DNA from 2 places in the Campylobacter sp. MG1 genome. Region 2 is predicted to be linked to the other one. Evidence: riboswitches for the same ligand, from Rfam matches in the RefSeq annotation. Region 2 holds a riboswitch; the other holds the start of a gene.
The links. Region 2 has a riboswitch for thiamine pyrophosphate ahead of NY022_RS04000 (ABC transporter permease). Riboswitches for the same ligand answer to the same signal wherever they lie in the genome.

Region 1: it holds a riboswitch for thiamine pyrophosphate, as region 2 does, so the genes downstream of both, NY022_RS03175 (cytosine permease) here and NY022_RS04000 (ABC transporter permease) in region 2, are expected to answer to the same signal.

The regions. Positions count from the first base shown of each region.
Region 1 is NZ_JANYME010000003.1:52,815-65,378, forward strand. Features, by position in the region: gene thiE (thiamine phosphate synthase) at 1-38, opposite strand, end outside; gene thiM (hydroxyethylthiazole kinase) at 22-816, opposite strand; gene NY022_RS03175 (cytosine permease) at 779-1,912, opposite strand; TPP riboswitch at 1,956-2,056, opposite strand; gene NY022_RS03180 (glycosyltransferase family 25 protein) at 2,074-2,676, opposite strand; gene NY022_RS03185 (glycosyltransferase family 25 protein) at 2,660-2,794, opposite strand; gene nusB (transcription antitermination factor NusB) at 2,832-3,218, opposite strand; gene ribH (6,7-dimethyl-8-ribityllumazine synthase) at 3,208-3,678, opposite strand; gene kdsA (3-deoxy-8-phosphooctulonate synthase) at 3,681-4,565, opposite strand; gene NY022_RS03205 (DMT family transporter) at 4,562-5,503, opposite strand; gene NY022_RS03210 (lactate permease LctP family transporter) at 5,523-7,184, opposite strand; gene NY022_RS03215 (ribose-phosphate pyrophosphokinase) at 7,354-8,286, shown strand; gene NY022_RS03220 (hypothetical protein) at 8,313-9,119, opposite strand; gene NY022_RS03225 (flavodoxin domain-containing protein) at 9,277-9,768, opposite strand; gene NY022_RS03230 (hypothetical protein) at 9,913-10,263, shown strand; gene NY022_RS03235 (hypothetical protein) at 10,273-10,590, shown strand; gene NY022_RS03240 (restriction endonuclease) at 11,145-11,828, opposite strand; gene NY022_RS03245 (hypothetical protein) at 11,931-12,182, opposite strand; gene NY022_RS03250 (hypothetical protein) at 12,339-12,564, shown strand, end outside.
Region 2 is NZ_JANYME010000003.1:197,490-210,053, forward strand. Features, by position in the region: gene NY022_RS03980 (ABC transporter substrate-binding protein) at 1-377, opposite strand, end outside; gene NY022_RS03985 (ankyrin repeat domain-containing protein) at 661-1,125, opposite strand; gene NY022_RS03990 (catalase) at 1,127-2,554, opposite strand; gene NY022_RS03995 (YigZ family protein) at 2,644-3,243, opposite strand; TPP riboswitch at 3,294-3,393, shown strand; gene NY022_RS04000 (ABC transporter permease) at 3,381-4,115, shown strand; gene NY022_RS04005 (ABC transporter substrate-binding protein) at 4,118-5,089, shown strand; gene NY022_RS04010 (ATP-binding cassette domain-containing protein) at 5,073-5,750, shown strand; gene NY022_RS04015 (autotransporter outer membrane beta-barrel domain-containing protein) at 5,767-8,505, opposite strand; gene recG (ATP-dependent DNA helicase RecG) at 8,699-10,498, opposite strand; gene NY022_RS04025 (M16 family metallopeptidase) at 10,491-11,621, opposite strand; gene NY022_RS04030 (dehypoxanthine futalosine cyclase) at 11,614-12,564, opposite strand, start outside.

The DNA of each region.
Region 1 (12,564 bases), 140 kb from region 2:
ATTGCATAAAATCTTAAAATTTCATCTAAGTTTTTCAATTTTTATCCTTTCTTTTATGGTAATTCCATCAATTTTGCTTAACTCATCAATTAAGTGCATTTTAAACGACATAGTGCCATTTGCTTTAGTTTCGGCTATTTCAGCACTTATGTTAAATGCACTTATGCCTGTGATTACGGCATTTAATTTATCATCATTTGCCCCTACAAAAACGGCTAAGATATTGCCTAGCATACAACCTGCACCTGTGATTTTTGTCTGCATTGCCGAACCATTGCTTAGCATAAAAACATTTGTTTCATTGATGATAAAATCATTTTTACCTGTGATTACCAAAATAGTTTTATGTTTTTTAGCAAAATCAATGTATTTTTCTAAATCATTTTGATTTATTTCATCACTACTATCACAGCCACTTGTATTTAATGTCTTATTTACTAGATAATTTATCTCGCTTGCATTGCCTTTAATTACACAAAACTTTATATTTTGTATTAAATATTTACATAAATTATTTCTTGCATTACTAACTCCTGCTGCAACGGGGTCAAAAACAATAGGAATATTTAATTCATTTGCCTTTAAGGCTGCGTTTTTATGGGCTTTTATTAGATTGTCGTTTAACTGCCCGATATTTAGCAAAACCGCATTACTAATTGTAACAATTTCGCCAACTTCTTCATAAAAATCTCCCATAATAGGTGAGCCACCAACAGCTAAAATAGCGTTAGCTGAGTCATTTATCGTTACATAATTTGTAATACTTTCTACTAAAGTTTTATGATTTCTTGTTTTTTGCATAATGTTTTGATACATATTCTCCTCCTAAGGTTAAAATTAAAATGATTAAAAAAGTTAAAATTGATGCTAAAAAATCAAAATAAATCAGTATTTGATAAATTAAAAATCCAATAAACCAAATTAAAAAATTTAATTTAGCTGAATTTTTTAGTTTAAAACAATATACACATACCATAACCGATGCCATAGGTAAAAATACTGAACTTAATGTATATAAAAAATTTTCATATAAAGAAAAAGGTATAAAAATAGCTATTAATAAAGCAATAAATATTATTAATAAAATTGTAATTTTATTACCAAATTTATTATTTATATTTTTAATACTTTCATTAGCTGAAAAAATGTCTAAATATGTTGTTGTTATTGTTGAAAAAATAATCAAAAATATTATTAACATTGATAATTTTAAAGTGATTAAAAAACTAGAAAGGTCGTTATAGTATTTCATAGTTAAATATCCAATTATATACATAAGTGAACTTCCTAGAAAATACGCGACTGAAGCTACTAAACTATCTTTTATTGGATTTTTAAAATATTTTGTATAATCACCAACTAATGCAAGCCAAGAAATTGGCATAGCAATACTTAGTTCAATAGCATTTATCAAGTTTATTTTATTAACTTCTATTTGGTTTAAATTAAGATTAATTAAGTTATAAAAAATATAAATTACTATCAAAAAAAGTATGCAAACTATAAAATTATTTATTAACATTAATAAATTTTGTTTTAAGAATAGCCATATTATTAAAAGTGATGATAATAAAATTGCTACTAAGTTAAAATTTGTATTTGGATATAGTCCATTTAGTAGTATTGCTGCACTCATAATCATAACTGCACTCCAGCAAATTAAAGCTAGAAAATTGCAAAATGAAAAGAATATTTTGCCATTTTGTGAGTAAAAATATTTAAGACTACCCATAGCATTGCATTTTAGTTTAGTGCTAATATACATCATAGCAAAAAATAAAATTCCACCTAAAAAATGTCCAAAAAATATAGCAAATAAAGAATCACTTAAAATAAGACCTGAAAATAAACTACCGGCTTCAATTTCAGCTAGCGAAATACTAGCTCCAAGCCACAAGAAAAAATTACCCATACAACTCTCCATAAAATCAATTTATGGGAATGCTAAGAAAGGATTAGAAAATTTTGCATCTCCCTACGCTGGCATTACCCAAACAGGTTCAAAGGGTCAAGACTATTACGCCTACTCTCAGCTTTCGCTCCCCTAAAAATTGTGATTTTAAATTTAAAAGATTAATATTTATAAAATAATCTAAAAAATAAAGTACGGATAAAAATTAAAGATTTAAAAATTTCTCTTGTGATTTTTTTAACTACAAGAACATTATAATCCTTATGTAAAATCGTACTTTCGCTATAATTTTCACTCACTAATAATGGCTGATAAAGTATAGTTAAAACACCGTGTAAACCGAAAGTATCCATATAATCATCTACAGGATAAACCCAATATCTAGCATATTTTATAAATTTCTTAGCAGCATTAGGTTTTAATAAATATGCTTGGGCTCCACTTAATTTTTTATATGTTTTATAAAAATTATTATTAATTTTATATATTTTTTTATCAAATAATTTATATAATCTTACATAATCATATTTTGAATTTAAAATTAAATTTAATGTATTTTCATTAAATTCATCACTGAATTTTAAATCATCTTCTAATACAATAATAGGCTCATTTTCTTCTATACATTTTTGCCATAACAAAAAATGTGATGCAAAGCATGCTCTTTCACAATCAGTTAATGCTCTACCTAAAATATAAGTAAATAAAGAGTTTTCGTAGTATTTTTTAAATTTTACAAACTCGTTATTACCCCCCCCGACCATCAATGGCATTAAAAAATATGAATTTATCTTTCATATTTTGTGGTAATTTTTCTATCTCTTTATTCATTTTTTCAAATCTATCTACGGAAGTTTTTAAATTTATAACATAAATATTCATAAAAATCCTTAACAAATTTTAGTCAAGTTTAACTTGACTAATTTCTAACTTTATCTAATACACCATTAATAAGCTTAGGTGCATTATCACTTGCATATTCTTTAGCTAGTTCAATAGCTTCATTTATAACAACAGCTTTATCTGTTTTTGTAAAAAGCAATTCATAAACACCAAGTCTTAAAATAGCTTTTTCCATACCACCTAAATTACTAACTTCATTGCTTTCTAAAATACCTTTTAAACACTCATCTATTTTTAATAGATTTGCTTGAACGCCGTTAAATAATTCTAAAGCCCATTCACGAATAGCATTTCTTATTTTATGCTCTTCTAAATAATCATTTACATGCTCACTATTTTGAACATAATCAAATGAATACAATAAACTTACAACCGTTTTTCTAGCTTGATGTCTAGTTGCCATTTTGAACTCTTTGTAAATTTAGCATTTCAATAGTAGTTACCATAGCTTCATAACCTTTATTGCCACTTTTAATTCCTGCTCTATCCATAGCTTGCTCTGTAGTGTTTGTTGTAAGAACACCAAAACTAATTGGAGTATCATTTGCTAAAGTTATAGCTGCAACACCCTTAGTGCATTCTGCTGATACATAATCAAAATGTGGGGTATCTCCACGAATAACAGCACCTAAAACCACTATTCCATCATAATTTTTCTTCACTGCTTGTTTTAAAGCATAAGGTAATTCAAAAGCACCAGGAACTAAAATTAAATCTAAATTCTTTTCATTTCCACCAAAACGAACAAAAGCATCTTTAGCACCTTCAACTAATTTATCAGTTATAAAACTATTAAATCTAGCGTTTATTATGGCAAATTTCTCATTACCATTTAATTTTAATTGTCCTTCAATAATATTCATACTTATTCCTTATTTAATATTTTCAATAATAAATTAATTTTCTCTTCTAATTTGCTAGTAGCTACCATATTAGGTCCATCGCATAAAGCTTCACACGGATTAAAATGTGTTTCAAAGAAAAATCCATCAACACCAACTCCAGCAGCAGCTCTTGCTAAAGGCAATACAAAAGAACTATCTCCACCACTCTTACCACCTGCTGCTCCAGGCATTTGAACGCTATGTGTAGCATCAAATATAACAGGTGCGAAATTTCTCATAATTTTAAGAGATCTCATATCAACAACTAAATTCCCATATCCAAGACTAGTTCCACGCTCAACCGCTAAAACACCGGCTTCTCTTGCCATTTGATGAGCTTTTGAAAAATCTTCATCTTTTAAATCTTTAAATGATAATTCTCCAATATCAGAGCAAGCAAAAAAACTTTCATCATTAGTTTTATAATCATACCCTCTAGTCTGTGCTACTTTTGCTACGCTATATTTCATATCACTTGGATTTAAAAATTGACCTTTTTTAATATTTATAATAGCTTTAGTCTTAGCGGCTGCAACTAATAAATCAGTTTGTCTGCATAAAAAAGCTGGAATTTGAAGAGTATCAACAACTTGAGCTGCAATTTCAGCTTGATAACTCTCGTGAATATCTGTAATTATTTTATATCCAAATTTAGATTTTATATCAGCTAAAATCTGCAAACCTTTTTCAAGTCCAGGTCCTCTAAAACTATCTAAACTTGTGCGATTTGCTTTATCAAAACTTGATTTAAAATAAAAATCAATTTGTGGATGTTTTGCAATTTTTTCCAATCTTTTTGCAACTTCTGTAACAATTTCAGGACTTTCTATAACGCAAGGTCCTGCAAATAATATAATTTTTCTCATTTTTTATTATCCTTACTTAAACTTATTCCTATACCACCTATTAAAACGCAGATTATACCTGTTAAAACTACAAAACTTGGTAAATCATCACCCAAAAACAATCCTAAAAAAAGCGTAAAAACAACATCAAGATAACTTACACCTGCTACAACTCCAGCTTTTTTCGTTGCTTTATAAGCCTTTGTAACTTGCATTTGATAAAAACACGATAAAGCTCCTATAGCTATTATTAAAAACCAAGTAAAAAATCCACTAGGCACTACAAAATGTGAAAAAAGATAATCATATTTATTTAAATTTTCAGCACTTAAAAAATTAGCGCAAAACATTGATAAAGTTGGTAAAATTACTCCCATTGCAAAAAAACTAAGCGCTATTATTTCAACATTGTAAAATTTACCCAATTCTCTAGCACTAGTAAGTGCTAGTGCTGCACAAAATCCACTTGCTATACCTAGTAATGAATTTTTTAAATCAAAACCAGTATGTAAATGTTCTGGTGCAAATGGTTGAACTATTAATAAAACTCCAGTAAATGCTAAAATTAAGCAAAAAATACCTTTTAAACTTATTTTTTCATGCAAAAATAAAAATGCTATTAATGTTACAAATAATGGATTTGTTTTTTGAAATGCAAATGCTCCACCAAGAGATATATTAGATACATTATAAAAAAATGCATATAGGGATATAGTACCTGCAAATCCCCTAAAAGCAAGTAATAAAAATTTACCACCATGTTTTTTATAAGGAATTTTATAAATCAAATAAGATATAAAAATCAAACTTATAAAATTTCTAAAAAACATTACCTCTACACTAGGAAGCTCATCAGAAAGTAGTTTTGCACAGCACCCCATGAGTGCAAATGCAAAACTAGCAATAACCATAAAATAAATTCCTAAATTTTTCCTAATTAAGTATCTTAATTTATCCATTTAGGAATGCTACTATAAATTACTTAACAGGAATACTAGGTGGTATAATTCCAGGCATAAAATATGCAATTACACTTACCCAAATTCCAATTATAATAATCATAGCTATTGAATATTTAATTGTATATTTAAATAATTCACTCTCGCGTCCTACAAGGCCAACAGCAGCACAAGCAACTGCAATACTTTGTGGAGATATCATTTTACCAACAACACCACCTGCACTATTTGCAGCTAAGAATAATGTGTCATGAAATCCTAATTGATGAGCTGTAACTTGTTGTAAAGAACCAAATAAAAGGTTTGCACTTGTATCAGAACCTGTTAAGAACACTCCAATCCAACCTATAATAGGAGAGAAGAATGTAAATGCTCCACCAGTTTGTGATAATGCAATTCCTAATGTTCCACTAGCTCCACTGTAATCAGTAATTTTTGCAAAACCAACAACTAAACCAATAGTTAAAATAGGAAACGCCATTTCTCTTAAAGTATCATTAAAGCATACTTTAGCATCACTAGCTTTTACTTTTAAAATATATATACTTGCAATCGCAGCAAATAAAATAGCTGTTCCTGGAGTATTAATTAAAGAAATTCCTAATCCTAATGGTTGAGTTCCTGCTTTTCCTCCTTCTACAAGTGATGGTTTAATAACTGCTAAATCACCTAAACTAGCAAATGATAATTTAAGATTTGTAAATGCTAAAGCTGCGTCAGTTCCAAATAATGATTTAAACCAAGGTTGAGTCCAAACAACAACAAAAACGATTAATAATAAGAAAGGTGACCAAGCATAAATAATTTCTCCAATGCCTAAAGTTTTTACATCACTAAAATCTTTTTTATCATCAAATCTTACAATATTTTTAATCTTAAATGTTTTTGCAGCAACAGCAGTAGCTACCAAAGAAACAATAGCTGAAATAATATCAGGTAATTCAGCACCTAAGAAGTTTGCTGATAAAAATTGTGCTATAGCAAAAGAAATAGATGCAACAAATACAATAGGGAAAGTTTCTTTAATACCTTTTATACCATCCATCAAAAATACTATAAAAAATGGAATACAAAAACTAAACGGAGGTAAAATTCTACCAACCATAGCAGCAACTTCATGTTGTTCTACCCCAACAGCTTGTGCCATAGCAATAATTGGAATACCAATAGCACCAAATGCAACAGGAGCTGTGTTTGCTATCATACAATATCCAGCTGCTTGTAGTGGTCTAAGACCTAAACCAACGAGTAAAGCAGCAGTAATTGCAACAGGGCCACCAAATCCAATAGCACCTTCTAAGAATGCTCCAAAACAAAATCCAATGATGATTACTTGAATACGATGATCAGGCGTAATTGTCATAATACTTTGTTTAATTACTTCAAATTGACCTGATTTAATTGAAAGCTTATAAAGAAAAATAGCTGCTATTATAATCCAAGCAATAGGCCAAATACCAGTAGTAAAACCTACTATAATACTAGCAAATGCAGCATTTAACGGCATTTTATAAGCAAAAACTGCAACGAGAATGGCTGTAACAACGGTTAAAAAACCTGCCACATAACCTTTTGTCTTAAAAACCACTAGGCAAAGAAAAAAGCAAAGTATAGGTAAAAACGCTACTAATGCACTTAACCAAATGTTGCCAAGTGGGTTAAAATTAGGTGTAAATTCCATAATTTTCCTTTCATAATAATTTGAGTTTTTTAGATTAATACAAAAAAAATAACACTTAATACAATATGTGTAATAAAATGTTATATTTGTAACTTATTGTAACAAATTGTTATATAAGATTTCTTGTGTATAATTAAGATTTAGAACTTTAATTAAGAAAGGTTTTGTTATGAGAGGTTATACCGTTTTTTCAGGTTCAGCAAATATTAACTTTGCTCAAAAGGTTGCCCAAAGGCTTGATTGTAATTTAAGTGATGCTGGAGTTAAGCGTTTTAGTGATGGAGAAATTAGTGTTCAAATTGGAGAAAGTGTGCGTGGTAAAGATGTATTTATTATCCAAAGCACTTGCGCACCAGCAAATGATAATTTAATGGAATTATTAATATTAACTGACGCATTAAAAAGAAGTTCAGCTAATTCAATCACTGCTGTAATTCCTTATTTTGGATATGCTAGACAAGATAGAAAAGCAGCTCCTAGAGTTCCAATTAGTGCAAAATTAGTAGCTGATTTAATGCAAACTGCAGGAATTAGCCGTGTAGCTACTATTGATTTACACGCTGGTCAAATTCAAGGATTTTTTAATATCCCTGTTGATAACTTATACGGAAGTATTATTTTTAACGAACATTTAAAACAAAGAGATTTAAGTAATGCTGTAGTTGCTAGTCCTGATACAGGTGGAATTGTTCGTGCTAGAAGTGTTGCTAAGGCATTAAATTTAGATTTAGTTATAGTTGATAAACGCCGTGAAAAAGCTAATGAAAGTGAAGTTATGAATATCATAGGTGATGTTGATGGAAAAGATGTAATTATAGTTGATGATATGATTGATACTGCAGGAACTATTATTAAGGCTGCTGATGCATTCAAAAATAGAGGTGCAAAAAATGTTATAGCATGTTGCACCCATCCAGTTTTAAGTGGAAGTGCATATGAAAAAATAGAAAATGGTGCTTTAGATGAGTTAATAGTAACCGATACTATACCGCTTACAAAAGAATGCAAAAAAATAACAGTTTTAAGTGTGGCTCCTATTTTTGGTGAAGTTATTCGCCGTGTTTATCATAATGAAAGTGTTAATGGACTATTTAATAACTAAATTTTTAAAATTCCTAATTTTATTAATTAGGAATTATTTTTTAAACTTATAACTAAATAATCCAAATCATCTTCGCTCAATTTATTTGTATTAATAATAAAATTAATATATTTAGTTTGAATATAAATTCCTTGATAATCTATATATTTTATTTTCTTATACTTGACTTTAAATAAGAAAAATCCATATTCAAATTCTAAAAAATCATCATAAAAATTAATTTTGATTAAATTAAATTTTAGCTCAAAAACTAGCGTAATTATAGGATTTAAAATAATTAAAAAATACATTATAATAATTTCATCACTATATTTAAACGCTGCAATTATAAAAATAAACCAAATTAATAAAATCAAAAAATATTTATTAAAAGTCTTCAGCCTTATGCTATGTTTAAGTAATGGTAATTCATAATCATCAGGGTATTTACCTTTAATATTTAGCATATAAAATATACTCGCAAAAAATATAAAAAATGGGAAAATATATTTTAAATCTTCATAATTATCTCTTACTTTGTATCGCTCATAAATAAAGCCATTTGATTCTAATTGCCTTATTTCTGGATAAAATATGCTAGGAACATAGTAAATAGCTACTTTTTGCCCTATGAGATTTTTTGCATAACTTTTATCTTCTCTTGCTATGAAAGTTTTGTGATTTTTATTATTATCAATCATTTTATAATGCCATATTATGTAATCAGTTCTACTTCTAAATATTTTCTTATAAACTATCTTTTCTATATCATACAATACACCTTCAGCCTTTTTAAGTTCATTAAGATTTTTTGTATGATCGCTTATATATTCTAAACTATATAAAACTATCACAATAAAAGTTACAAAAACAAAAAACGCTGAAACTAATTGAAATAAAAATAATAAAAAATTACCTTTTTTATCATAACAAAGTCTAAAAATAAATATTAAATATAAGTGTTTAAAAAATGCCAACATTACTAATTTAGGAAGCTTGGCTTCCTTAAAATTATAAATATTTTTTAATATTTTCAACCCAAGCATTAATTCTTGCTTCGTTTTTATCCCCATCAGCTTTATCAAGGCAAAGTCCTCTTAAAGCTTTTCCAAATTGTAATCTTGAGAATGTGTAGTTATAATCACTTGAGCAAACTTCGCCTATAAATCTTGCTCCACTAAAAGCTAATTTATCATAAAAATCAGCTACACCAGAGCAAAAACTATCAGGATGTCTTTCTTGTCCGCCAACACCTACGATAGCTACATTTTTATCGCTAAAATCAATAGTATTTAATAATTTTACTTTACTTCCCCAATCATCAGCCAAAGCACCAAAAAAATAGCTTGAACTCATTAAGATTAAAGTTTTATATTCTGATAATGCGTTTATTTCAACATCTTTAATATTTATAACATCAGCACCAATTTTTGCTGCAATTTGCTCTGCAAAAGCTTTAGTAGTACCACCTTTTGTAGCATAAAAAATACCAACTTTTTTCATAACTTCTCCTTAAAATTAAAATGTAGTTTCATTGTAGCCTAAATAAGATAATTTTTGTTTTAAATATTTTAAAATTATTTTAAGCTACTTTTAAGATTGGGGGGGGGGTATTATATGGCTTTAATTTTTTATTAAGGAGTGTAAATGGATACGAATAGTATTTTAATGAGTATTCAAGACAAGTTGCCAAAAGACGGAATGGCTGTAATTAATTTAAGAGAAAAGTTAGGAAGAATGAGCGATGCTGAAAGAAAAAACTTTTCAGATAAACTACTTGCTGCAAAGCTTAAAAATCCTACTACTGGAATTATATGTGCTATGTTTTATGTAGATAGATTTTATCTTGGCTCTATTGGTTTAGGCATACTTATTTTTATACTCAAATTCATTACTTGTATGTTTGCAATAGGAATTATATGGTGGATTATTGATATTATAAATATTGGCAAAAAAGTTAGACAATACAATTATCAACAAATTTTACAAATTATATAAGGATATATCGTGAAAAAAATATATTTTTCTTTAATTGTAGTTAGTGCATTTTGTATAGGTTGTGGTTCTATACCTAGTTGTGATGATGAGAAGGTAACACAGCTTTTAACTGAAATTTTATTAGAACAATCAAAAACATTAGATGCTTATGATATTTCATATTCAAGTTTTATGACTAATAAAATTGATAAAGAAGTAAAAAAGATAAATTGTACAAACAAACTCATATTAAAAGAAACTGAAAATTTTAGTATAGTTAAAGAGATATGGTTAGACTATAGTGCAAGATATACTGATGATGGTATGGTATATGTGGAAGTTTATTAATAATTTTGTGTTTAGAATTTGAAATAGGATTTTCCTATTTTGAATTCTTTTTACAAAATTATAAAAAATAAATCATATATTTTTAAAAAATAAAATTTTATATTTCATTAATAAAAAAATATTAGTTCACAAAACAAATACAATAAATATTATAATAAACAATTTAAGTTATCATCTTTATAACTATAAATATATTTAATAATAAATTTTTCAACTATTTAATACTAAAAAAATAAATTTAAATAAAAAATATAAAATTATATATTTGTTATATAAAAGCTAAAAAAAATAAAAAATAAATAAAACTTATTTTTAAAAAATGTAATACAAAATTATTTTAAATTTTATAAAAATACTTACAATAGCTTTTAATGATAAAAATATAAAATCATTACTAAAAAACAAAATAATTTTACTAACAATTATAAAACTTTTTAAAATTTGAACAAAAAAAACCAAAATCAATTTATACTATAAAAGATAACAAAATTAAAATTTTTATATTGCATATATTTTTTAAGAAAGACGATTATAATAATTTAAATAAATTATGATTACTCTATTATCAAATAATTAATTATATTTTTATTTTCTTCTAAATATTTTATAACTCCGTAGTCTTTGTTCTTACAGCTTGTTACAAAATCTTTATATATTGTTTTGTTTTTTAATTTATGTTGATTATTTTTTATATACACTTCACAATCTCCTATAAATTTTCTTATTAGTTCTTGTTTAGGTGGATTTTTATAGCATTTGCATTGTATTAAATGTAGTTCATTGTTTTTATAAGCTAATAAATCAATGCCTTTATCGTTCTTTTTATTTATGTAACCATTAGGATATACTTTGTATCCTAAATTTTCATAAAAAGTTTTAATTTTAAATTCGTAATCTTGTCCTTTTTTGATGTTTTGTTCTTTATTCTTTAAATATTCTTTATAATTTTCTTTTTGTTTGTTTAATTTTTCTTTGAGTTCTTTGTTTTCTTGTTCTAATTTTTCAATTATCTTTTTGTAATCTTTTTCTAAATCTTTTATAATCTCATATCTTAAATTATCTTTTAAATTTAGCATTATTTCTTTATTTGTTTCTTCTTTTAGTCTTTGTTTAAATTCGTCTTTAATTTTTACTTGTCCTGCTTTTTCTCGTAATTTTAAAATCTTAGTTTCTGAAAGTGCATATTTTGCTAGTATTGCAAAAAATATTATTAATATAATCATAAATAATGTTGCCATTTTAATTTCCTAATTTTTTGTTTATTATTTTTAATTTGATTTCAAGTAATATTTTTTTCTTGTTTTTTTACTTAAAAAAACTTTGTATCATAAAATATAAATTCATTTATTTAATTTTTTCTTTAAAATATCAGCTTTGATGACTGCTGTATAATATTCTCTTTCTTCTTTACTTAATTGCTCTATTAAAACAAATATTTCTTCATTATCTTTTTTATTATAATTTACTGTATTTTTAGCTACATTATTTTTAAAATCCATAACAATTTGATATAAATTAGGTTTGTATTTTTTCCAATTGTAAAGTGTTTGTATTGATGTATCTATAAAACTACATAATTCAATATTTGTCATATTTTAACCTTAAAGATTTATAAAACGAATGCTTTTTTACTGGTTGCGAAAGGTGGATTTGAACCACCGACCTTCGGGTTATGAGAAATATATGTCTCTGTTTATCTAATATTTATTATTTAATTAATCTTTATTAATAACCAATAAGGATTTAAAATGTTAAAAAAGAAAAAACGAAAAATTAAAGAATATGAATATTTTCAATTTAATCAAGAGACTATTAATGAAGTTGAAACGCTTTTTAATGACATTTTAAGTAATGATGATTTGCATTCTAAATTATTATATTTAAATATGCTTACAAGCTCTTTTATTGAAAACAATGTTTCAAATTCTTTATATTCTTATAATGAAATTATGTGTGGTATTTATATCTTATCAA
Region 2 (12,564 bases):
GCTCCTATAGTAAGTCCATTAATTTCAATAATATCAGTTCTTGAAGATTGTTTTAAAAAATAATTACTACTTATGTAGTAAAAATCACTGAACTCAACACTTTTAGCTCTTTCTGGTGTATTTCTAAGCCCTGAAGCTATCATATCAATTTTTTTAAGTTTTAAACTACTTATTAAACCATCAAAATCCATAGGAACAAATTCCACTTTAATATCCAATATTTTAGCCATTTCATTTACTAAATCTATATCAAATCCATATGCTTTACCATCTTTCATATATCCAAATGGTGCATATGCTGGGTCAATTCCAACTTTAATCAAATCTTGTGCGAAAATTTGCATTACAAATGCTAATAAAATAATAAATTTTTTCATAATTTTTCCTTTAAAAACAATAAAACAAATTTATTTTCAAGCAAATAAAATAAAGCTATAAAGCCTAAAATGCTAAAAATAAAAAACTAAAAAATAAACAATAATAAAAATTTGGGAAATTAAAAAATAAGAGTAAGGGTCAATGGGCTTTAGTTAATAATACAAAAGAATTTAGATTGTTACAATTTAACATTTTATCTCCTTTAAAATTTTTTGCAAAAATATATCATAAAATAGCAAATAATATTAATTATTTATAAAAAATATTATTTGCTTTTAAATTTTATACTTTTTTGAAGAGTTTTAAGAGTTTTAACGTTAATTTTTTTAATATACTAGATTTTTGCGAAGCTAAATATTCAGCAATTTCAGTTCTTCCAAACATTAAGGCAAATGTATAAGGAGTCATTCCTAAACCATTGTTTTCATCAATATTTGCTCCATTTTCTACTAGTAGTTTTACGATATTTAAATAACCTTTAAAGCAAACTCCAGCTAGTGGAGTTTGACCTTTATCATTTTTCATATCAACACTTGCACCATTGCTAATAAGCATTTGAGCGCATTCGTAAGAGCCGTTATAACAAGCCAACATTAAAAGTGTGTTTCCACGATGGTCTTTAAAATCAACATTAAATCCTGCCTTTATCATGTTAAGGAGAGTGTTGTAATCATTATTTCTTGCAAAATCCAACGCCATTTTACATAATTCATCGTATCTTGCTAATTCGGCACTACTTAATTGCATTTTATTTTCCTAAAGCTTTTCTTACGCCATTTGCATATTCAGGGCTAATTTTTTCAAAATGTGCTAGAGCTTTTGCAATGATTTCATCTTTTACACCATCAAAACTTGCTGCTAGATTTTTATATAGTCTTTCTTTTTCATCAGCAGGTAAGATATTAAATAGATTTCTTGGTTGTGTATAAAAATCATTATCAAGCGGAGCATATCTAGCTGCACTATTACCTATTGCCAAATCAGGCTCAAGATATTTAGCATTTTCACTTGCACCATCTAAAGTATTTGGCTCATAATAAGCACCATTAGCTAAATTATCACCTATACCAAAATTCATAGCACCTGCAACATTATATGTGCTAACTTCATTTCTAGCTCTATTTACAGGTAATTGATGATAGTTTGCACCAATTCTGTATCTTTGTGCGTCAGGATAGCTAAAAATTCTAGCTTGAAGCATTTTATCAGGGCTAAAGCTTATACCTGGAACAATATTACTTGGGCTAAATGCAGCTTGCTCTACTTCATTAAAGTAATTTTGTGGATTGCGATTTAATATCATTTCTCCAACTTCAATTAATGGAACAATGCTATGAGGCCATACTTTTGTTAAATCAAATGGATTAAATCCAAGTTTTTCAACTTCGTTTTCTGCAAGGATTTGAACTTTTACACTCCAAACAGGGAAATTTCCTTTTTCAATATTCTCATATAAATCTCTTTGATGAGATTCTCTATCTTTTGCTATGATTTTTTCTGCTTCTTCATTTGTTAAGCACTTAATTCCTTGTTTGGTTTTAAAGTGAAATTTAACCCAAAATCTTTCATTTTTATCATTAATAAACGAATAAGTATGAGAACCATATCCATTCATATGACGATATGATGCAGGAATTCCTCTATCACTCATAAGAATTGTTACTTGATGTAGTGCTTCAGGAGTTAAAGTCCAAAAATCCCACGCAGCATTATTGCTTCTTAAATGAGTTCTTGGGTCTCTTTTTTGAGTATGAATAAAATCAGGGAATTTATAAGCATCTCTTAAGAAAAATGTAGGGGTATTATTACCTACTAAATCCCAAATACCTTCTTTTGTATAAAACTTAATTGCAAAACCACGAACATCTCTTTCAGCATCAGCTGCACCTGCTTCACCTGCAACTGTTGAAAAGCGTAAGAAAAGTGGAGTAACTTCACCCTTAGCAAAAACTTTTGCTTTTGTATATTTGCTAATATCTTGTGTTATTCTTAATTCTCCATAAGCTCCACTTCCTTTTGCATGAACTGCACGCTCTGGAATTCTTTCTCTATTTTGATGAGCAAGTTTTTCAATCAATTGATAATCTTGCATTAAAAGCGGTCCCATTGCACCTGCACTAAGTGAGTTTTGATTTGAACCTATTGGGTTACCAAAATCCGTTGTTAATTGTTTCATTATATCTCCTTTTAAAAATTATAATAGAATAATATTTTTAAAAGGATAATAGATAGTAAATAATAAAAATTACTATTTAAAAATTATTTCTATATTTTTACTAATTCAATTCTTAAATCTTTAATTTTAAATTCTAATAATTTTAATTCATCTTCGCTCAAATGTAATGTAAAAAACACATTATGCAAAAACTCTTTATCATAAGATATATTAAGATTATCAAGTATATAACTAAATTTATTGACCATTGCATAATCAATTTCTACTAAATAATCATCTTTTTTTATATATATAGATAAATAATTATTTTTTATAGCTTCATTTATTCCCAAATTTACACTTAAAGAATAAGCTCTAACAAGTCCACCTACTCCAAGTAAAGTTCCACCAAAATATCTAACAATATAACAAACACAATTAATAATATCAGCACCTCTTAAAACATTAAGTGCTGGTGTGCCACTACTTCCTTTAGGTTCACCATCATCACTTTGATTTTCAACAATTTGTCCAAATTCATTCAATACCCTAGAAGCATATACAACATGAACACATTTAAAATGAATTTCTCTTAATTCCTCTTGCCTAATTCTTACATTCTGATCTATACTAAACGGTTCAAAATAAGTTAAAAATTTAGAACCTTTTATTTCGTGAATTGCTGTTACATTGTTTGTTAATATTTTCATTTTAAACCCTTAAAATTGCTTTACATTATTCATTATATTATAAAATGATAATTAGTTTTTAGGGGAGCTTAATTGCTGAGAGTGGGTTTAGCCCTTACCCTTAGAACCTGATTGGATAATTCCAGCGAAGGGAAAAAATGAAAAAATATTCTAGTATAATTTTTTGGCTATGTTTTTTAATAATATGGCAAATTACTAAAGATTTTAATATACTACCTCAGTATATAATTCCGTCACCTAAAGAAATATTCTTAGCGTTTATAAAAAACTATAGTAATTTAATTTTTCATACAAAAATTACCTTAATTGAAACATTTTTAGGATTATTTTTTGGAATAATAATCGCTTGTATTTTAGCTTTTGTAATGAATAAATTTGAATTAATTTATAAGATAATATATCCATTTTTCATTGTCTTGCAAACAATTCCGACTATTGCTATAGCACCAATTTTAGTATTATGGCTAGGATATAATATGTTACCGAAAATAGTTTTAATAACTATAACAACAATATTTCCTATATTAATAAATGTATTAGATGGATTAAAAAATATTGATAAAGACTATATAACTTTATTAAAAACAATGAATGCAAATGATAGGCAAATTTTATGGCATTATAAAATTCCTTGCACACTTCCTTATTTTTTTTCAGGACTTAGAGTAAGTGTTAGTTACTCTTATATTAGTGCTGTTGTTAGTGAGTGGCTTGGTGGATTTGAAGGGCTTGGAGTATATATGATTCAATCTAAAAAATTATTTATGTATGATAATATGTTTGCTATTATTGTTTTAATTTCTACACTTAGCTTAATTAGTATAAAAATCACAAAAATTATTGAAAAATTAATATGTAAATGGAGGGAGTAAATATGAAAAAAATTTTATCGTTTTTGGTTTTAATATTATTTATTGCTTGTTCTAAAAATAATGAAAATAATTTAGAACAAGTAGATTTTATACTTGATTGGGTTCCTAATACTAATCATACAGGACTTTTTGTAGCTATAGAAAAAGGTTATTTTAAAGATGAAAATATAGAACTAAACATAAAATCATCGCCTGAAGATAGCACAAGTGATTTGATTATAAATAATAAGGCTCCTTTTGGAATTTATTATCAAGACTCTATGGCTTCAAAGCTTTCAAAAGGTGCAAATATAACAGCAGTTGCAGCAATAATAGAGCATAATACCTCAGGTTTATTATCACTAAAAGAAAATAATATTGTTTTGCCTAAAGATATGATAAACAAAAAATATGGTAGCTGGAATGACCCAGTTGAAATAGCTATGATAAAACATATTTTAAGCAAAAATAATATAAATTCAAATGATATTGTTTTTATCCCTAATGTAGATAGTAATTCAATATCAAGTCTTCAAAATAAATTATTTGACTTTTGCTGGGTATTTTATGGTTGGGATGTTGTTTTGGCAAATATAATGGGTGTTAAAACAAATTTTTATTATATGAAAGATTTTGATGAAAAACTTGATTACTATTCGCCAATAATAATAGCTAATAATGATTATTTAAAAAATAATAAAGAACAAGCAAAAAAAGTATTAAAAGCTATAAAAAAAGGCTATATTTATGCTATTAATAATCCTAAGGAATCTGCTGAAATTTTAATAAAATACGCACCCGAATTAAAAGCAAAAAAAGAATTTATACTATTATCTCAAAGTTATTTATCAAAACAATATGCAAGTAATCCTTTTAAATGGGGAGAATTTGATGCTAATAGATGGAATAAGTTTTACGAATGGTTAAATGAAACTAAAATATTACAAAATACTATTCCTTTAAATTTAGGATTTAGCAATGAATATATTAAATAAATTAATTATTCAAAATCTTAATTTTTCATATAAAGATAAAGAAATTTTAAAAAATATAAATTTAGAATTAAAAAAAGGCGAAATAGTAAGTATTTTAGGAGAAAGTGGATGTGGCAAAACAACTATGTTTAACCTAATAGCTGGAATTTTACCTAACAATAATGCAATAATAATCAACCAAGAAAATGATGAGCTTATAAAAATAGGATATATGCAACAAAAAGACTTATTATTAGAACATAAAAATATAGAAGAAAATATAATGTTGCCTATGATAATTAACAATTTTAACAAACAAGAAGCACTAAAAAGGGCTAATGAAATTTTAGCCGAATTTAATATGCTAGATTGTAAAAACAAATACCCTAAAGAGCTAAGCGGTGGGATGAAACAAAGAATAGCTTTTATTAGAACAATGGTAATTAAGGCAAGTATTTATCTACTAGATGAACCGTTTAATGCACTTGATACAATTACAAAAATTCAAATACATAAGTGGTTTAAAACTATACAAAAAAAATATAAACTAAGCACTCTAATAATCACACATGATATTGATGAAGCCTTAAATTTAAGCGATAAAATATACTTATTAAAAGATAAAAAATTAATACAAAATATAAAAACAAAGGATGAAATTTTAAATTATCTTAATGGCTAGTTAAACTAGCCATTTTTTAGAAAGAATATCTAATATTTGCATTTAATTGATAATCAATTCCTAATTTACTTCCTATTGATTTTTCAAATTCTATATTAGCTCTAATATTTTTACCAAATTCTAAATTGGTTCCTATATTAACAAAATATCTTTTATCTCTTCCATTATTAGCAATATTATCAACTTTAAAGCAATCATCAGCTACACTAAATATACTTGATTTTCTTAAATCAAACACACCACCAAATCCTGTTCTAATACTTATATTATCATTAATTTTAGCTCCTGCAAATAAAGCAAATTTACTAGCTATCATAAATTTAGAATCTGATTTTATGAAAACATTGTCATTTGATAAATTTGTAGCTGGAACATAATGACCAATTAGCTCAAAACTAGGCTCTAAATAATAATCAGTCCCAAATCTTTTACCAATTTCCGCACTTATAATAAATCCAGTTCCACTATCATTTAATTCACCTAATACCTCATCTTTAAATTTGTTTTTATAATGATGAATCTTAGCTGTAGTATCCACAAACAAACCATCATTAGATAAAAAGCTTGCATAAACACCAAAACCATATTGATTAAGGCTAGAATCAATATTACTCATATAACTATGCCCAATTTCTGCAAGAACTCCAGTATATAAATCTAACCCATTAAAATCAGTTTTTTTATCAGCACCAAAAATAAATGCATTAGCCTTTATACCAGAATTATTAGCTGTTGCTTTAGCTGTATATGCTCTACTCCAAAAACCTATTGAATTTTCATTATTTCTTAAATCACCCAAACGCTTATTAAGATTATTGTAATCTAGCACCTGAGAATAATAAATATGATTAACTAAATTTCTAGCTGAATTAATAGCATTATCATTAACAAACATTACATTTGATGAAATTTTATTTATACTAGCATTACCTAAATCAGAAACTTCTTTTTTAAGCTCTATATTATCTTTTACATCAATATCATTTTCACTTGCTTTTGTATTATTTGCATCCTTATCAAGTGAATATGTAATTACTCCATTTTCTTCATTAGATACTAAATATTCTTTAGGTAGCATAATAGCACTTATTCCTTTATAAGCTACTAAAGAATTAATAAAGCTATCTTTTTTAGCATCGCCATCACCTACTACTAATTTAGCAAGTAATAAATTCTTATCTAATAATGATTTATCAAAAGCATTATCCTTTATAACACCAACTAAACCTATAGTATTATTCATACCACTTGTGCTAACGGTTGATTGAATAGCACCATTATATGTCGCACTTGTTCCACCAAGTATGAATGTAGTGTGTTTTGCATTTAATTTATCTACTTTAAATCCACCTACTATTCTAGAACATTCAGCTCTTAAATTTTTAATATTTTTAAGACCACCTGTTAATGTAGAACATTTAACAAATAATTCTTTTTCTCCGTTATCACCATCTATGTTTTGATTAAGTATAGAATAACTTATAGTTCCAAGTTCTTTTGCTTTAATAGTCCCTTCGCCTACTTTTGTATTTGTCTTATCATCTATTGTGCTAGTTACCCTATTAAAATTAATAGCATTTTTTGCCTCATACACAATTCCATTTTCTGAATAAATTGTAGAATCACTTAAATTTAAATTATCAGCTAAAGCACCTTTTTTAAATGTAGTATTATTTGCATTTATATCTCCTCTATGATTTGTAACACTATCACTAGCTATTACCTTGTCTAATGTAACTGCTCTTTTATCATCATCGGTGTAAGGTTTAGAAGGTTTAGAAGAGCCATTAACTAATCTTTCAATTTCAGAATTAATTATATTTACTGCACCCTCACTAGCAATTTGACCTTTTAAATTAGAGTTAAAAATATTTAAATTACCTAATGTTGTTATTGAATTTTTAATCCCTCCAGCTATTGCTTTATCTAATGGAATTTGAGTTAAATTTACATTATCTAATACTAATGTTCCTTTACCATTACTTAAATATCCACCTATATAGGCATTTTCTATATTTGTAATTTCATTAGCTAAAACATTTACATTACCACTAATAGCAAAATTTTTAGCATTATTTAAAGTATTTGTACGAATATCACCTTTAATGTATAAATTTTCTTTATCTTCTGCATAAAAACTATTAGCATCACTAGATTTTGCATTAAATGTATTATCTTCTCCAAAAATAGCTAATTTATTATCATTAATATTACCCTTTATTATACTATTACCATATATTCCAGTACTTCCTGAACTATATAAAGCATAACCTTTATCATTTTTATTCTCTATATTTACATCATTAAGATACAAAATACCACCAAGATTTTGAATAGACCTGTCGTTATTTGTAACAATTTTTGAACCTAATAATTCTACACGAGGTGCTGTTTTTAAATCATTATCCATAAATGTTCTACCAATACTTAAAGCTATTGAATTATTTGTATCAAAAATAGAACCATTATCTTTAAAATAAGATACGAATATGTTATTATTGTCCTTATGCGTAATAACCTTAACGGTATTTTTAAATGTAAATTTAGCATCATCACTTGATTTTACTTCAGCTGATCCTATAAGCTGTATCAAAGATTTAATCTCATAATTTTCATTAGCTGTAATAGAACTCTCACCAAGTATAAGAACTGGTTTTGCTTCATCTAATTTTTGATTTTCAAAACCACCTGTAGCTACATAAGGAGCTGCACTAAGAGAACTTACTAAACTAAAAAGGGCAATCCCCCCCCCCAATTAATGAATTTTTATTCATCATCTTCCTTTTTAAAAAATTTATTTTTAAATTTATAAGTTGTATAGTAAATTTGCAATCTAATGAAAGGGGTATATTAATACCCCCCCCAGTAAGAATAATCCAATGACTATAACAAACTGTTTTAAGAATAATTTAAAAATAGGCAAAAATTATATTTAAAAAAAATAAAATTTAATTTAAATTATTAATATAGTTTTTAGCTTTGTTTAATATATCAAAATCAGCACTTTCATCAAAATACTTAAAGCTAATTCCGTGCTGAACATCTCCATCTATTAAATCCCCGCTTTTGCGGTTTTCTAAGTCAATTTCGGCTATTTTAAATCCATCTAAGGTATTAGCAAATTTAATCAATCTATCACTAAATTCAAACTTACTAAGCAAATAACAATAGCTCTTAACCCCATTTCTTCCTACTCTTCCACGAAGTTGATGAAGTGTAGATAAGCCGTATCGCTCTGGTGCAACGATTACAATTATGCTTAATCTTGGCAGTGAAATTCCAACTTCTACGATAGTAGTGCTTAATAATACATTTCCATTTTCAGCAAATTGCAATAATATATTATCCTTTTCTTTATCCTTGCCGTGCGTATAATAAACTTTATCAAAATTCTTCTCATAAAAGCTAATAACACTCTCAAGTGGTTTATAAGATGAGCTTTTACTCTCTTCTATTAAAGGATAAACTATTATTGCTTGATGGTTTTGTTTATTTTCGCTTTTTATGTGATTAAATAATTCATTGCTATTTGCTATTGTGATTAGTTTTGTTTCTATTTCTTTTTTAAATGGTAGTTCTTTTATGAAAGAATAGCTGTAAATATCACTATGAATTAATGCGGTTGTTCTTGGTATTGGTGTAGCTGAAAACTCTATATAATGCGGATTTTCTTTATCATTTGTAGCTAAATCTTTAAGCTTCATTCTTTGCTTAGCCCCAAATCTTTGTTGCTCATCAACCATAACTAAAGTAGCATCGTCTAAACTAGCCCATAAAAGTGCGTGAGTGCCTATTACAAAATTTGCTTCTTTTAATTCATCTTGCATTAATTTAGTCTTGCTTGATACAAAATGCAATATCTTTAAAAACCCTGGCAAAAGTCTTTTAGCTTCATTATAAAGTTGTTGGGCTAAAACACTTGTTGGTGCCATTAAAACCACTTTTTTAGGATAACACATAAGCGCTGCTGCAAAAATCACTAAGCTTTTTCCACAACCAACATCTCCCATTACTATTCTAATTTTATGATGAATACTTTCAAGGTCATTTTTAATATCATTTATCGCATTTATCTGGTCGTTTGTCGGCTTAAAAGGTAGAGATTTTAGCCATTTGTTTATATCAAAAGTTTTAATTTTTTTATATAAAGTATCGTTTTTATAAGTTTCGTTAAGTCTTTTTATATGATGATAAATCTCAACGAATTTTAAGCATTCGTTTAATTCTTTTGAATTAAGCAATTTCATTGCTTCTTGGCTATTTTCTTTCATAATTAATAGCAATTTTATATGCTCATCTAATAAATTAAATTCTTTTAAAGCTTCGTAAGTTAAATATTTATTTTTTATCTTACAAATCTCTTTATCACTTACACCTTTTATCAAATAATTAGCAGTGATTTCTCCACTATCTTTAATGATTTTTGGATTAATAAATTGCAAAAGCCCTGCAAAATCGCCTAATTTCCCATAAATAATCAGCTCTTTATTTATAGCAAAAAGTGCATTATGAAAAGGTCTTAGATTAAATATAGTAATAGTGCATTCACACTCCCAATTATATGAATACGCAATTATACTAAGCCTTTTGCCTGGTAGTTGTTTTTTAGATTTTATTATAACTTTTGTGCAATTTAGCTCGTTTAATACAGGCTCATTATTTAATCTTAAATCATCAAATTTTTTAGGCATTAAAAGAGCTAATTCAACTATATCTTTACAAGATAATTTTTCTAAATCCTTATTCATTATTACCTATTACATAAAAACTAAGCTCGGTAATACTTTTTTGATTTTTTAAAAAATCATTACAAGTTTTAAGCTCTAAATCTTTAATTATCTTTGTAATTTCTCTTAATTCGCCTTGTTTTAAATCACTAAAACACTCGCTACTTGCAATGCTATGACGATTTTGAGTGGTTGAGTATTTTAAAATCTCACTACCTACTAAAAAATCTTTAGCCTTTTTAAACTCATCTTCGCTTATTCCAAATTCTACTAATCTTTTGAACTCTTCTTGAACTATTTTTATAGCTTCTTTTTTGCTTTCATTTTTTGTTTGTAAATAGCCTGAAATAAGATAATTTTTCTTAAACGCTACTAAAAACGCAAAAGCCGAATAAGCTAAGCCCCTTTTTACTCTGATTTCTTCGGTAATTCTTGAGCCAAATCCACCGCCTAAAACATAAATAGCAAGACTTATAATAGCTCTTTCATAAATGCTTTTAATCTCTACGCTGCTTATAAACCTAACAAAAGCTTGTGATATTTCTTTGCTTTCTTCTTTATAAAAACTCTCATTTATTTTTAATTTTTCATAAGAACTTTGCTTATTGTTTAAAAGTTTTTTAACTTTACTAATATCATCTAAATTTGCACTAATTACTATCTTATTTGCTTGATTTTTAAGGTTTAAAATATAATTTTTAAATTCTTTTTCATCTAAAGCTTCAAAATCGCCAAATTTATCATTTTTAAAATCATTTTTAAAATAATTCTCATATAATTTCATCTTTGCTAAATTATCGTAATCTTGAATATGGATTAAAAAATAATTTTTTATTTTGTTTTTGATTAATTCAAAATTAGTAATTTCGGTATTTAAAAGCATATTATTAAAAGCATTTAAGCAATTATCAAGCTCTTTTTTAAGACAAACTATATCAAATGTAAAATCAAAATAATTAGCACTAGCACTAATATTAATTGCACTTTGCTCTAATTTTATATAAAACTCATCATCTAAACTCTCATTGTAAAAAAACTCAGCTGCCATAGCATTAGCATTATGAAAAATCCTTCCATAATTAGGATAGCTAATACTAATATATACTAAATCATCATTAGTTTTTAAATGCACAAAATTATTCATTGTAGTATTCCAAAATATTATATGCTGTATCTCTTTTAGCTGGATTTTCGCCTAAATCACGGATTAATTCTATCATTTGCTGTTCATTCATTCTATATTTTGCACCTGCAGCTGCAACAACATTTTCTTCCATCATAGTTGAACCTAAGTCATTTGCACCAAATTTTAATGCGAGTTGCCCTACTGCACTTCCTTGAGTAACCCAAGAGCTTTGAATGTTTGCAAAATTATCTAAATATATTCTAGAAATTGCTAATAATCTTAAATATCTATTAGAACTTGCATTCATTAAATGTGGATTTTCAGCCTTTAATCTAGTGTTTTTACCTTGAAAACTCCATAAAATAAATGCTCTAAAGCCACCTGTTATATCTTGAAGATTTCTTAAATAGTCTAAATGCTCAATTATTTCTTCATCGCTTTCAACATGCCCAAACATCATAGTTGCACTGCTAAGTAAGCCTAATTCATGAGCTTCTTTATGAATTCTTAACCAAGTAGCAGTATCGCATTTACTAGGTGCTACCATATCTCTTACTCTATCGCTTAAAATCTCTGCACCTGCTCCAGGGATAGAAAATAGCCCACAATCGCTCATTCTTTTTAATACTTCTTTAGTGCTAATTTTGCTAATTTTTGCAATATATTCAATCTCAACTGCACTAAAGCCGTGAATTGTAATACTAGGATAATTTGTGCTTATATATCTTAATAAATCTTCATACCAAGTAATATCAAGTTTTGGATGCACTCCACCTTGAAATAATATTTGAGTGCCACCAATTGCTAATAATTCTTCAATCTTTTGTCCGATTTGCTCGTATGTTAAAATATAACTATCACTATCCTTTGCGTGGCGATAAAAAGCACAGAATTTACAATCAACTAAACAAATATTTGTGTAATTAATATTTCTATCTACTACAAAAGTAGTAAGTTTAGT